2 regions of the Microbacterium sp. CGR2 genome follow, and region 1 is predicted to be linked to the other one. Evidence: predicted binding sites of a transcription regulator. Region 1 holds the regulator's gene; the other holds the start of a gene.
The links. Region 1 encodes HrcA, which represses chaperone genes, less so after heat shock. Its sites were predicted from a motif close to TTNGCACTCGNNNNNNNCGAGTGCNAA; they were not measured.
Positions count from the first base shown of each region.

Region 2: a site for HrcA is predicted at 3,296-3,322, ahead of groES (co-chaperone GroES). Genes of this name have one in related genera too.

Region 1 is NZ_RBHX01000001.1:3,121,162-3,128,450, forward strand. Features, by position in the region: gene D7252_RS15715 (HIT domain-containing protein) at 1-30, opposite strand, end outside; gene D7252_RS15720 (16S rRNA (uracil(1498)-N(3))-methyltransferase) at 104-832, opposite strand; gene dnaJ (molecular chaperone DnaJ) at 835-1,950, opposite strand; gene hrcA (heat-inducible transcriptional repressor HrcA) at 1,988-3,022, opposite strand; gene hemW (radical SAM family heme chaperone HemW) at 3,114-4,352, opposite strand; gene D7252_RS15740 (DUF1990 family protein) at 4,369-5,022, opposite strand; gene lepA (translation elongation factor 4) at 5,115-6,968, opposite strand; gene D7252_RS15750 (ABC transporter permease) at 7,201-7,289, shown strand, end outside.
Region 2 is NZ_RBHX01000001.1:1,978,237-1,985,525, reverse strand. Features, by position in the region: gene D7252_RS10150 (ABC transporter ATP-binding protein) at 1-342, shown strand, start outside; gene D7252_RS10145 (ABC transporter substrate-binding protein) at 461-1,714, opposite strand; gene rarD (EamA family transporter RarD) at 1,859-2,791, opposite strand; gene groES (co-chaperone GroES) at 2,913-3,209, opposite strand; gene D7252_RS10130 (THUMP-like domain-containing protein) at 3,369-4,571, shown strand; gene D7252_RS10125 (hypothetical protein) at 4,575-5,825, opposite strand; gene D7252_RS10120 (hypothetical protein) at 5,809-6,900, opposite strand; gene D7252_RS10115 (hypothetical protein) at 6,905-7,289, opposite strand, start outside.

The DNA.
Region 1 (7,289 bases):
AATGCGCGTGAAGATCGAGGGTTCCGTCATGGAGTCAAGTCTACTGACCGGCGTCCACACCGGCCCGGTCCGCCGTGCATCGCCCCCGTTCGCCCAGAGGTAATCACCAGCGGTCGAGTGCGACCGACAGCACCGCGATCGCGGCAGGGCCGGCCGTCGACGTGCGCAGCACGGTGTCGCCGAGCAGTACGCGCTCCGCCCCCGCGTCCGTCAGCCGCGTGAGTTCCTCTTCGGATATCCCACCCTCGGGGCCCACCACCAGCACCAGGTCGCGTCCATCGGGCCGGATCTCGGAAAGGCGAACGGATGCCGTCGGATCCAGCAGCAGCACTCGCTGCGACGAAACGCGCTCGACGAGCTGCTTCGTCGACACCGGCGCTGCGACTGCGGGCACCCACGCCCGATGAGCCTGCTTGGCCGCTTCGCGCACGATCGTCGCCCACCGCTCGCGGCCCTTCACCGCCTTCGGCCCCTCCCAGCGGGAGACGCTCCGGGCCGCCTGCCACGGGACGATCTCATCGACGCCGAGCTCGCATGCGGCCTGCACGGCCAACTCGTCGCGGTCGCCCTTGGCAAGAGCCTGGACGAGCACGATCCGCGGTGACGGAGCAGCACGCTCGGTCCGCTCGTCGACGCGCACGTCCACGCGAGACGGGGTGACGTCCTCCGCCACGCCGGTCAGCCATACCCCGGTGCCGTCGCCGACGGTCACGGTCTCGCCGACGCGGAGGCGGCGCACCACCGCCGCGTGCTTGGCCTCAGCGCCGGTGAGCGACACGACATCGCCGACCGCGGCATCCGTCGACGATTCGACCAGGAAGTGCAGCGCCACGATCAGTGCGTGCGGAACCGGTCGCGGAGCTTCGAGAACAGTCCCTGCTGGAACTGGGCGAGCTGCGGCCCGGGCGCTTTCGCCTTCTTCGCGAAGTCTTCGATCAAGGCGCGCTGAGTGGAGTCCAGCTTGGTCGGCGTGACCACCTGCACACCGACGCGGAGGTCACCGCGCTGGTTGCCGCGCAGCGGCGTGATGCCGCGCCCCTTGATCGTGAGCACGTCGCCGGACTGGACGCCGGGGCGGATCTCCAGATCCACTTCGCCGTCGAGTCCCTGGATCGACGTGTCCGTGCCGAGAATGGCATCCGTCATCGACACCTCCAGGGTCGCGAGCAGATCGTCACCCTCACGGCTGAAGGCGGGATGCGCGTTCACGGTGACCTCGACGTACAGGTCTCCGTTGGGGCCGCCGGCCTTGCCGACCTCACCCGAGCCCGGAAGCTGCAGGCGAAGTCCGGTCTCGACGCCGGCGGGGATGTCGAGCGACACGGTACGGCGGGACCGCACGCGTCCCTGCCCGGCGCAGGTCGGGCACGGATACGGGATCGTCGTGCCGTAGCCTTCGCAGGTTCCGCACGGCTGCGAGGTGACGACGTTGCCGAGCAGGCTGCGCACCTGGCGCTGTACATGGCCCGAGCCGCCGCAGATGTCGCACGTGACGGGCGACGTGCCTTCCTGGCAGCACGAACCCTGGCATGTCTCGCACAGAACGGCCGTGTCGACCTCGATGTCACGATGCGCTCCGAAGACGACATCGCCGAGATCGAGGGTGACGCGGACGAGGGCATCCTGGCCGCGCTCCCGGCGCGACCGCGGACGACCACCGCGTCCGCCTCCCTGCGACGCGCCGAAGAACGTCTCGAAGATGTCGCCGAAGCCGCCGAAGCCGTTGAAGTTGCCTGCTGCGCCGTCACCGCCGCCCATGTCGTAGCGGCGCCGCGAATCGTCGTCGCTGAGCACGTCGTACGCGTGGGTGACGAGCTTGAAGCGCTCGGCAGCGTCTTCGCCCGGGTTCACGTCGGGGTGCAGCTGACGCGCCAGGCGTCGGTATGCCTTCTTGATCTCGTCGGTGGAAGCGTCCCGGGACACCCCGAGAACCTCATAGTGATCCGCCACAATCGCCTTTCTGCGTGTGTCTCTGGTGGCCGTCGCCTCAGCGAGCGGCCTCGTCTTCGTCGAGCATCCGCGACAGATAGCGGGCGACCGCCCGCGCTGCGGCGAGATTGCTCGGATAGTCCATGCGCGTCGGCCCCATCACGCCGACGCGCGCCGTGCCGCTGGGAGCGGCATAGTTGCTGGCGACGATGGACGCCTCGCCGAGACCGAACGGGGCGTTCTCGGTGCCGATGCTGGCTGCCAGGCCGTGCTCGTCGGTGACCATCTCGCTCATCAACCGGAGCAGCGTCACCTGCTCTTCGATCGCCTCGAGCAGAGGATGGATGCTGCCACGGAAGTCTTGTTCGCGGCGGGCGAGCGTCGCCGCCCCCGCCATCACGAGCCGCTCCTGGCGGAACTCGCCGAGTTCTTCTTCGACGACGGCGGCGAGGGCATGCAGTGCTGCGTCGTCGGGCCGTTCCTCGGTCGTGCCACGGAGGTTCTGCAGGCGCTCCGCCGCATCACTCACGGCCTGACCGGTGATCAGGGCGGAAAGGCGCGCCCGCAGCATCATGGTCTCGGCCTCGTCGACATCGACGGGCAGGGCGGCCATCCGCTGGGAGACGCCGCCCGCATCGGTGACGAGCACGATCAGCATGCGATTGGGAGCGAGCGCCACCAGCTCGAGATGCGTGATGTGCGCGCGTGCGAACGACGGGTACTGCGCCAGCGCGACCTGGCCGGTCAGCTGGGTCAACACCCGCACCGTGCGGATCATGAGGTCGTCGAGGTCGGTCGGTGCGGTGAGGAACGACTCGATCGCGGTGCGCTGCGCGACGCTGAGCGGGCGCAGTTGCGCCAGATGATTGACGAAGACGCGATAGCCCTTGTCGGTGGGCACGCGGCCCGACGACGTATGCGGAGCCGCGATGAGTTCCTCGTCTTCGAGGAGAGCCATGTCGTTGCGGATGGTGGCCGCGGACACCCCGAACGAGTAGCGATCGACGATCGAGCGGCTGCCGACCGGCTCGTGAGTTTCGACGTAGTCCTGCACGATCGCGCGGAGAACCTGGAGCCCTCGTTCTGAGACCATCACCTTCTCCTCTCGCCGGCACTCGGACACTCGTTGGCACTCTGATGTTCCGAGTGCCAATCCTACTCCTCAGAGCCGACGAGACGCTGAGTCAATCGGTCAGTTCCCGGACGACGGCGTCAGCCAGGAGGCGCCCGCGGAGCGTGAGCTGGATGCGGCCTCCGATGGCGGCGGTGGGATCGACGAGTCCGTCGGCGATGAGCCCGGCGACCCTGGTTCGATTGGCGAGCGGAATCGTGTCGATCGAGATGCCCTCTCGAATGCGGCTGAGCAGCAGGATGCGCTCCAGCAGACGGGATTCGTCGTCGGGCCGCTCGATGCCGGCAGCGGGAGATTCGGATGCTGCGAGCCGCTGCGCGTAGGCCGCGGGGTGCTTCACATTCCACCAGCGAAGACCGGCCACATGGCTATGGGCGCCCGGGCCGAATCCCCACCAGTCACTCCCCCGCCAGTATGCGAGGTTGTGCCGTGAGCGATTCTCCTCCGACGTGCCGGAGGCCGGCGACCGACGTGCCCAGTTGCTCACCTCGTACCAGTCGAACCCGGCGGCAGCGAGGCGCGCATCGGCGAGCTCGTACATGTCCGCCTGCAGATCGTCGTCGGGCGTCGGTACCTCGCCGCGTCGAATCTGCCTGGCGAGCTTGGTGCCGTCCTCGATGATCAGTGCGTACGCGGAGATGTGCTCGGAGTCGAGTTCCAGCGCGGCGTCGAGCGATGCTTCCCAGTCCGAGAGGGATTCACCGGGGGCACCGTAGATGAGGTCGACGCTGACCGCGAGGCCCGCGGCCTTCGCTGCGGCGACGGCCGTGCGCACGTTGTCCGGTTGGTGCGTCCGGTCGAGCGCCGCGAGGACGTGCGGCACGGCGGACTGCATGCCGATCGACAGACGCGTCACGCCGGCGTCGGCGAGGGTGCGCGCGACCTCGGGCGTCACCGTGTCGGGGTTGGCTTCGACGGTGATCTCGGCGTCGGCGGCCAAGCCGAAGGCGGATGCTGCGGCGCCGAGCATCCTCGCCAGGTCGCCCGCCGGAAGCAGTGTGGGCGTTCCGCCTCCGAAGAAGACGGTGTCCATCGGCCGGAGCGCGTCGGCCTCCGCGAGCACTCGGCGCGCCATCTCGATCTCGGCGATGAGCGTCGAGGCGTAGTCTTCCTGCTTCGCGCCGCGCAGCTCACTCGACGTGTACGTGTTGAAATCGCAGTACCCGCAGCGCACACGGCAGAAGGGCACGTGAAGGTAAGCCGAGAACGGCACCGCGCGGTCGATCGGGAGGTCGGCGGGCAGTCGGCCGTCGGGCGGCGCAGGGTCGCCGAGCGGGAGGGGTCCCGCCATCAGAGCATGCTCGTCATCAGACCGGAGTGGCGTACAGCGGAGAGATCGCCCGCAGATAACGGGCGAAGAGTTCGCGCCGACGGCGCTTGACCAGCACCGGCAGCACCCGGTAGAGAAGCGAATTCGGCCGATCGAAGGCACGAACGGTGAACCACACCTCGTCAGTGTCTTCGCGCCACTCGACGTCGAAGGACTCCTCGCCGCTGACCACCGAGCCGCCGACGGTGCCGAGGACGAACCCGATCCGCCGAGTCTCCTCGGTGACCGAGATCACCCGTAGCTCCGAATCGGCACGCATGCCGCCGACGCGTCCTTTGAGGTGCAGGGTCATGCCCGCGCCGACGAAAGGCGTTCCCTCGGCGTCGTAGCGCGGCTCGACGTCACGCTTGCTCGGAGCGATCGGGTTGCCCTCGGCATCGAAGCTCACACCGGCGTAGGCCGGGCCGGGAGCAGGCCGAAGGTCGTCGACCGAGAGACCGGCGGCACGCTGCGCCGTCCACGAGAGAAGCGCCTCACCGGCGGTCTGGAAGCGCTCGGCGCCGCTGCCGATACGCCAGGATTCCTCCGCCGGGATGCTGCGCTCCGGCGGGTAGTGCATCAGGTCGGGGGCGTGGGTCGCACCCACGGCCGCATAGTCCACCGTGTCGTCTCGGAAAGTCCCGCGCCGCATGAGTTCAGCCTACTTCCGGTTGCCTGAGCGATCACACCCACCCGCTGCACGACGTCTCCCGACGCGGTCGTCTGCGGGATGGAGCGGTGACGCTACTTCTTGTCTTTGCCGTCGACGTCGCCGGAGAGCGCCGCGATGAACGCCTCCTGGGGCACCTCGACGCGACCGACCATCTTCATGCGCTTCTTGCCCTCCTTCTGCTTCTCGAGGAGCTTGCGCTTACGGGTGATGTCGCCGCCGTAGCACTTGGCGAGCACATCCTTGCGGATCGCGCGGATGGTCTCGCGGGCGATGATGCGCGCGCCGATGGCTGCCTGGATCGGCACTTCGAACTGCTGACGCGGGATGAGCTTGCGCAGGCGCTCGGCCATCATCGTCCCGTAGGCGTAGGCCTTCTCGCGATGCACGATCGAGCTGAAGGCGTCGACCTTCTCTCCCTGCAGGAGGATGTCGACCTTGACGAGGTCGGCTTCCTGCTGGCCGGACGGCTCGTAATCGAGCGAGGCGTAGCCCTGGGTCTTCGACTTGAGCTGGTCGAAGAAGTCGAAGACGATCTCGCCGAGCGGCATGTTGTAGCGCAGCTCGACCCGCTCCTCGGAGAAGTACTCCATCCCCAGCAGCGTTCCGCGGCGGGTCTGGCACAGCTCCATGACGGTGCCGACGTAGTCCTTCGGCAGCAGGATCGCGGCTTTGACCATCGGCTCGGACACCGACCCGATACGCCCGTCGGGGTACTCGCTCGGGTTCGTCACGGTGACGGTCTCGCCGGTGTCGGACGTGAGGACCTCGTAGATCACGCTCGGAGCGGTGGTGATGAGGTCGAGACCGAACTCGCGTTCGAGGCGCTCCGTGATGATCTCCAGATGCAGGAGTCCGAGGAATCCGCAGCGGAAGCCGAATCCGAGAGCGACGGAGGTCTCCGGCTCGTACGCCAACGATGCGTCCGAGAGCTTGAGCTTGTCGAGCGCCTCGCGAAGCTCGCCGTAGTCGCTTCCGTCGATCGGATAGAGGCCGGAGAAGACCATCGGCTTCGGATCCGTGTAGCCGGGAAGCGGCTGATCCGAAGGCTTGCGCGCGGTGGTGACGGTGTCACCGACCTTCGACAGGCGCACGTCCTTCACGCCGGTGATCAGATATCCGACCTCGCCGACACCGAGACCCTTGGACGGCGATGGTTCGGGGCTGGAGACTCCGACCTCGAGCGCCTCGTGATTCGCGCCGGTCGACATCATCTGGATGCGCTCGCGCGGCGACAGACTGCCGTCCACCATGCGCACGTAGGTGATCACGCCCCGGTAGGCGTCGTAGACGGAGTCGAAGATCATCGCGCGGGCCGGAGCGTCTGCGTCGCCGACGGGGGCGGGGATCTCCTGGACGATCCGATCGAGGAGCTCTTCGACGCCGACGCCGGTCTTGCCGGACACGCGCAGGACGTCCTCCGGCTTGCCGCCGATGAGGGATGCCAGCTCCTTCGCGTACTTCTCCGGGTCGGCCGCCGGGAGGTCGATCTTGTTGAGCACCGGGATGATGTTCAGGTCGTTCTCGAGAGCGAGGTAGAGGTTCGCGAGAGTCTGCGCCTCGATCCCCTGCGCCGCGTCGACCAGCAGGATCGCGCCCTCGCACGCGGCGAGCGACCGAGAGACTTCGTACGTGAAGTCGACGTGACCCGGGGTGTCGATCATGTTGAGCGCGAACGTCTCGCCGTCGATCTGCCACGGCATCCGCACCGCCTGGCTCTTGATGGTGATGCCGCGCTCGCGTTCGATGTCCATGCGGTCGAGGTACTGCGCCCGCATGTCGCGGTCGGAGACCACACCGGTGATCTGGAGCATCCGGTCGGCGAGAGTCGACTTGCCGTGATCGATGTGGGCGATGATGCAGAAGTTGCGAATCTGCGCAGCCGGCGTCGAGGCAGGCTGAAGAGGTGTGAGGGCGCGTGGTGACATGTCCCGTTGATTCTACGGTCAGGGACGATGATTCCCGATTCCGCGCGAGCGGTGATAGTCTCCCGAAGTTGTCCAAGCGGAATATCGGCATACCGGGTGGGTGGCGAAAAGCTTCGGTGAATCCCGGTCTCAGGCGTATACAAACGGGTACACACTGTGGTTAAGTGACTACACGGCTCACAGAAGCGCCGGCGGATCCCGAGCGCGACTGTAAAGAGAAAGACTCATCACTTTGATCAAGTATCTCGTGCGCCGAGCACTCGGCTGGCTGCTCATGATCGTGGTCGCGACGAACGTGACCTACTTCCTTGCCTGGGCCTT
Region 2 (7,289 bases), 1.1 Mb from region 1:
CTCAAGCAGCGCGCCGGCTCCCTGTCCGGCGGCGAGCGGCAGATGGTCGCGATGTCGCGGGCGCTCATGATGGACCCGTCGGTGCTGCTGCTCGACGAGCCGTCCGCCGGGCTCTCCCCTGTGCGCCAGGACGACGCGTTCATCCGCGTCTCCGACATCAACAAGGCCGGCGTCACCACGATCATGGTGGAGCAGAACGCGCGTCGCTGCCTGCAGATCTGCGACCGCGGCTATGTGCTCGACCAGGGCCGTGACGCCTACGAGGGCTCGGGGCGCGAGCTGCTCAACGATCCGAAGGTCATCGGCCTCTACCTCGGCACGCTCGGAACCGACGCCGCCTGACCGGCTCCCGCGCTCCCGATTCGCGCACCCGCGCACCCGCAACCGCACACCGCGCAACACGAACGACACGCAGCACGAAGGCCCCGAGCAGGTGCTCGGGGCCTTCGCGTTATGCGTGTTACTTGATGCGGCTCGTCACGTTCTCCGCGTCGAACTCGTAGACGCCGATGGCTGCGCCCTTCGGGTCGTTGTTCTCGTCGAACGTGATCTCACCGGAGAGGCCGTCGTAGTCGGCGGTGCCACCCCCGTTGATGATCTCGGCGCACTCCTCGAACGTGGTGCACTTCTCTCCGTCGCCGGAGCCACCCGACGTGGCGCCCATCTCGGCGGCGATGGCTTCACCCTCGACAGCGCCGGCCTTCAACGCGGACAGAGCGATGAGCATCACGGCGTCGTACGCCTCGGCGGAGTACGTCACGGCGTCGATCGGCTCGTTGCCGTCGGAGGTCCAGACCTCGTTCAGCTGGTCGAGGAAGTCCTGCGGCAGCTCGGCGCCGGCGCGGGTACCCTTCGATCCCTCGAGGCTGACCGAGACGTCTGCACCCCAGTCCTTCAGGTTGCCGTCGACCAGGTACAGCGACCCGGTGTCGATGCCGGCGTTGCCGAGCAGCGGCGCGATGGTCGCGAACTGGTCGTACGACACGACGGCGACAGCATCCGGCTTCGCTGCCGAGATCGTCTGCACCTGTGCGTTGAACTGCCCGTCGCCCTGGTTGTAGGACGCCTCGGCGACGACCTCGCCGCCGGTGCCCTCGAACGTCGACTTGATGGCCTCGAAGAGGCCGGTGCCGTACGGGTCGTTCTGGTAGACGATGCCGAGCGTCTTGTGTCCGTCTTCGGCGATCTCGTTGCCGAGGACCTCGCCCTGCAGGTTGTCGCTGGGCGCGGTGCGGAAGTACAGCGGGTTGATACCCGAGAAGTCCGGCGATGTGTTCGACGGCGACACCGTGAGGATGCCGGCGCCGGCGTTGCCGTCGAGGATCAGCTTGGTGACGCTCGAGGATGCCGCGCCGACCATGGCCGTGATATCGGCGTTCTGGAGGTTGGTGATGGAGGTCTCGTACGCCTTGTTGTCGAGATCGCCCTCGTCGGCCGTCTCGAGTTCGATCGTCACACCGGCGTCGGCCTCGTTGATCTGCTGCACGGCCAGCTGGACGCCGGCCTCCATCGGCGCGCCGAGGAACGCGAGCGAACCGGTGGCGGGCAGCAGCGAACCGAGCTTCAGCGTCAGGTCGGCGGCGGGCTTGTCTCCACCTCCGCCCGAGGGCTCCTCGGACGGTGTGCTGCAGCCGGCGATGACCATTGCGGATGCGCCGAGCAGCGCGATCCCCGCGAAGACCTTCGCGCTGCGCGAACCCTTCAAAGCGTTCATTGATGCTCCCTTGCGTAACTGAACGTGGACATGACCACGCTCGGGTGCTCTAACACTAGGGCGAGATGTGCGCGCGCAGGGGTCGCAAGTGTTTCGGTGCGTTAACGATCCGACACCGAGTTTTGCCGCGCTGAGCCGGGCGAATCAGGTGATCGGTCCTGCCGCGGAGCCGCGACCGCGGCGTGCGCTGAGAACGAGATCCACGACGAACACCCCGATGGCGATCCAGACGATGATGAATCCGGCCCAGCGCTCCGGCGGCATCGGCTCCCCGAGCACGGCGACACCGAGGATGAACTGCATCACCGGGGTGACGAATTGGATCATGCCGATCACGGCGAGGTTCACTCTGCGGGTTCCGGCGGCGAAGAGCAGCAGGGGCACGGCCGTGACCACTCCGGCCAGTGCGAGCAGTACCGCGTGCTGCCAGCCGTTGGCCCCGATCGTGATCCCCGCCGGGGTCTGCGCGACGAGGACCAGCTGCACGACCGCGATGGGAACCAGCCAGAACGATTCGAGGGTGAGTCCGCTCACCGCATCGACGGAGGGGCCGATCTTCTTCTTGATCAGCCCGTAGACGCCGAAGGACAGGGTCAGCGACAGCGCGATCCACGGGAAGGAACGGTAAGCGGCCACGATCACGATCACGGCGATCGCGGCGATGCCGATGGCGGCCCACTGCAGCCGACGGATGCGCTCTTTCAAGACGAAGACACCCAGCAGCACCGTGGTTATCGGGTTGATGAAGTAGCCGAGACTGGTCTCGACCACATGCCCGGTCAGCGTCCCGATGACGAAGACCTGCCAGTTGACGTAGATCAGCACGCCCGCCAGCGCGGTCCAGCCGAGCAGCCGCGGCTGCGTCGCGATCACGCGGAGCGCAGCCCATCCGCGCGTGACGGTGAGCAACAGCATGCAGAACACCAACGACAGCACCACGCGCCAGGCGACGACCTCCCAGGGCCCGGTCGGGGCGAGCAGGAGGAAGTACAGCGGGAGGACACCCCAGAGGAGGTACGCGGCTCCGGCGTAGGCGACTCCGGCGGTCTGAGTGGCGCGGGTCGTGTCTGGGGTCACTGCACGAGCCTATTCGGTGCGCCGAGGGGTCGGCGCCGCGAGCGGGAAGCCGACCTCTGCGGCCAGACGCAGAAGAGGCCCGGATGCCGGAGCATCCGAGCCTCTTCGAGGACTACGCGGTTCAGCGAACGACGACGGCGAGGACGTCGCGAGCCGACAGGACGAGGTACTCGTCTGCGCCGAACTTCACCTCGGTGCCGCCGTACTTGCTGTACAGGACGCGGTCGCCGACGGAGACGTCGATCGGGACGCGGTTGCCGTTGTCATCGATACGGCCGGGGCCGACCGCCACGACCTCGCCCTCCTGGGGCTTCTCCTTGGCGGTGTCGGGGATGACCAGGCCACTCGCGGTGGTCTGCTCGGCCTCGACCTGCTTGATGACGATGCGGTCCTCGAGCGGCTTGATGGAAACCGACACGGTCTACCTCTTCTTTCTTGACGCTGACACGAAAGACTTGTTCGCACTCTCAACCCGAGAGTGCTAATGCCAGTGTATGCGCTCGGCTGGCACTCATGCAATGCGAGTGCCAATGCTTCCGCGAGTCGATCCGATCGAGGGACGTAGGCTGAGCACGTGATGTCCGAGCTGCGAGCGCTGCTGACCCCCGCCGGCCTCGAGCTGCTGGACGGGCTGGGCCCGATCGAGACGACCGCCGAAGTCGCCCGCGCCGTCTCACGTCTGCGTACCGCCGGCCACTCGCCCGAGCTCGTCTCCGCCGTGGTGGGACAGGCGCGCCTCCGCGAGAAGGCCCGAGCCAAGTTCGGTCCGTTCGCCGAGCGGATGCTGTTCACCCGCGCCGGTCTCGAGCAGGCCACCCGGCTCGGTGTCGCCGCCCGCCATGCCCAGCGGATGAGGAGCGCAGGGATCGCGCACGTCACGGACCTGGGCTGCGGAATCGGTGGGGACTCTCTCGCTTTCACGGGCGCAGGGCTCGATGTCCTCGCGGTCGACGCCGACGAGGTCACCGCCGTGATCGCGGCCTACAACCTCGCTCCGTTCGGAGACAGCGCGGTCGTGCGGCATGCCACCGCAGAAGACTCGATCACTTCCGCGCCGGCAGCTTCTGCCGCGGTGTGGATGGATCCGGCACGACGCACGGCGGGTCACGGCGAGACCCGTCGGGTGTCGGCGGACGACTACTCCCCCTCTCTCGACTGGGCGTTCGACGTGGCTTCACGCATGCCCGCCGGCATCAAGCTCGGACCGGCGCACGACCGCGATTCTCTCCCTGCGGAGGCCGAAGCGCAGTGGGTGAGCGCCGACGGCAGCGTGGTCGAGCTGGTGGTGTGGACAGGGTCGCTGGCCCGCGAGGGAGTCCGACGCGCAGCTCTCGTGATTCGCGGCGATCGGTCACATGAACTCACGGCAGGCGCTGACGCGGACGATGCCGCTGTGCGTCCGTTGGGCGCTTTCGTGCACGAGCCGGACGGCGCAGTGATCCGCGCCCGTCTCATCGGCGATGTCGCGAGAAGTCTGGATGCGGGCATGCTCGACCGGCACATCGCGTACCTGACCTCCGACTCGGCGCTGACGAGCCCGTTCGTGCAGTCGTTCCGCGTACGCGAGACGATGCCCGCCAACCCGAAGGCGATCAGTGCCGCCCTGAAGGCGAACGGCGTCGGACGCCTGGAGATCAAGAAGCGCGGCATGGACATCGACCCGGCCGCGTTCCGCAAGAAGCTCACTCTGCGCGGCGACGCGGAGGCGACGCTGATCCTCGCACGAGTCGGAAATCAGCGCCAGGCCATCCTCGCCGACCGCGTGCCCGCCGCCGACTAGGCGTCATCTCTCTTCGGGTTCGCTCGGTATCGTGACCTCGATCGGATCACCGTGCTCACCCCCGAGCTCGGTCCTGTCGCCGTCTTCCGTGCGGAACGTGGGTTGCCTTCCACCCCCGGTGATCGTGAGGTACGGCGTCTGGCCCCGGGTGTAAGCCACTTCGATGTTCCACGAGGCCGGTATCGTCCCCGCCGGCTCTTCGACCATGACCCGGAGTCCTTGACTCAGCACTTCTTGCTCGGGACCGCATTCGGTGTCGTCGGCGGCATCGACCACCAGGCAGGTCGCAAAGGTCGCGCCGGTGGCGTGGTTCGCCAGCCAGACCGGCTCGCCGTAGAAGTACCCGATGATCGACAGCCCGGCCTCGTACCCTTCATCGAACAGTTCGTGCGCCCGGTCGCGCTCGTCGCCGCTGAAGCCCTGAAGCATCGCGTCGGCCTGGGTCCAGCGATCGATCACCGCGAGCGGCTCGCCGGTCGTGGCGTAGACGAGGTAGGCGGAGACGCTGGTGGCCTCAGGCACCTCAGCGGCTGCATCCGGGCCGACGCCGTCATCGGCGGCGTCGTCGGCGTTCTCCTCCGGCGCGAGCATCACGGAGGTGGACAACCACATCGGGGTGACCTCGCTCGACTCCAGGCACACGTCGCTGGACTGGTCCGCGACGTCGAGCACCATGCACGTCGACTCCCCGCCGTCCTTCGTGGCGAACCAGACGAGAGCGTCGTCATCCTGGCCGATGGCGCGGACGGACGATTCGTCGTACCCCGCCTTCTCGGACAGCTCGAGACGGCGTTGCTGCTGCTCAGCGGTGAGGACGATTCCCTCTGACCGCTGCGCGAAGAGCGCCCAGCCCACGCCGACACCGATCACCAGCAGAAGAGCGGATGCTGCCGCCACCACCATCCAGCGACGGCGCAACGGGTTGCGCGGGGCGACGGAGTCTTCGGAGTCCGTGTTACCTCGGGAGCCCGTGGAGTCGTGAGTGTGCAAGTGCGCCGCCCGGTCGGATTCCCCGGGGCCCGGGCTCGTCGAGGGGTCGGCGTCGGAAGTTTCGGACGCCGTCGGAAGGTCGGACTCGACGACCGCCGGGCTGCGTGGAGGCGACGCGGCGGACTCGACGACCGCGGGCGGTGCCACCGCCGCCGCTTGGAGTTCGCGGAGGCGACGCGCCTCGGCATCCGTCAGCCCGCCGCCGCGGCCGTACGCCTTCGTCTGCAGGGCGCGAAGCTCACCGTCCTCAGTCGCCGGCGGCACCGACCTCGCCTCCCTCGCGGGTGATCACGAGGAATGAGGGACCGTTGCCCGCCTGCATCTCGTACCGCGTCGTCGCCCCCGACGCATCGATGCGGGAGAGGCCGAGGAGCGGGGTGTCCGCCTGGAGCGACTCGGTGTCACTGCAGGACAGCTCGATCGGGTCGGTTGCGCCGTCGTAGATGAGGCATTGCTCTCGCGATTCCGACATCGTCGCCGTCCAGATCGGCACGGCATCGTCGTATCCGATCACCCAGATCGACGGGGGGTCGAAACCCTCACCGACGAGTTTCTCGGCGATTCGCGTCTCGTTCGCGTTGGCGTAGGTCATGCCGGTGGACCCGCTGTCGTGTTCGTATGAGCTGACGGCGACCGCAGGCTGCCCCGACGCGGTGAAAAGCACCTGCGCCTGGACTTCGCGTCGAATCTCCGAGTTGGCCTCGACCACGATGGAACCCCAGATCCCTTCGGACATGACGGCATCCGTGAGCTGGCAGTTCGGCCGCGCCTGGTCGCCGTCGCTGAAGATGAGGCACGTGCGCTTTCGTTCGTCCTTCGTCGCGGTCCAGACGACCACGTCGCCCTCCACGGCGGCCGCTCGCACCGAGCCGGAGTCGTAATCGCCTCCGGCGACGATCGCCTCATGCCATTTCTGCTGCTCCGGTGTCAATTCCAGGGCCGGTTCGGCGGGCTTTCCGAACAGCGCTCCCCCCAGACCGATGCCGCCGACCACGAGCACGGCGGCGGCGAGGGCGACGGGACGCCAGTGGGACCGTACAAGTGAGAGGAAGGAGGTGGCGGACGCAGGCGCAGAAGCAGACGACTCCGGTTCGTGAGGCTCGGCGGGGACTCCGAGTGGCGCGACGAACACCTTCGGATCCTGCCAGCTCCTGGAAGGGGCATCCGGCGCCGTCGATTCTTCGCGCTGCGCGGCCTTTGCGGGAGCGTCGTCGACGGCCCTGCGACGCACGTCGAGCTCTCGCAGCCTCGCCGCCTCGGCATCCGTGAGACCGCCGTCGCGCCCGTAAGCCCGCGCATGCAGAGCGCGGAGTTCCTCGAGCTCGTCGGCGTTCAGCATGCGGCTATCCGAGCCTCTCGAACTGCATTCCCGCCCACACGAGCCACCCCAGACTGTAGACGGTGGCGCAGAGCCCGAGCACGAGTGCCCACCGAGCCATGGCGCGGTTCTCGACGGGCCGCCGGAGCGACATGACCGCGGCGATCACGGCCACGATGGCGACCGGAATGCCCCAACCCACGAAGAACGATGCTCCGAGCGCCACGATCGCGGCGAGGAGCGCCCAGGGCGCGAGCCTCGTGTCGTCGACACTGGTCGCCTCCGTCGACGGCGACCACTCGTGATCGTCGGTGGCGTCGATGTCAGGACCGCTCACCACCACCGGCTCGACGCCTACCGGACCAGTGGGCAGCTTGGTGTATCCGTCGCGCCTGGCCCCGGGGATGCGC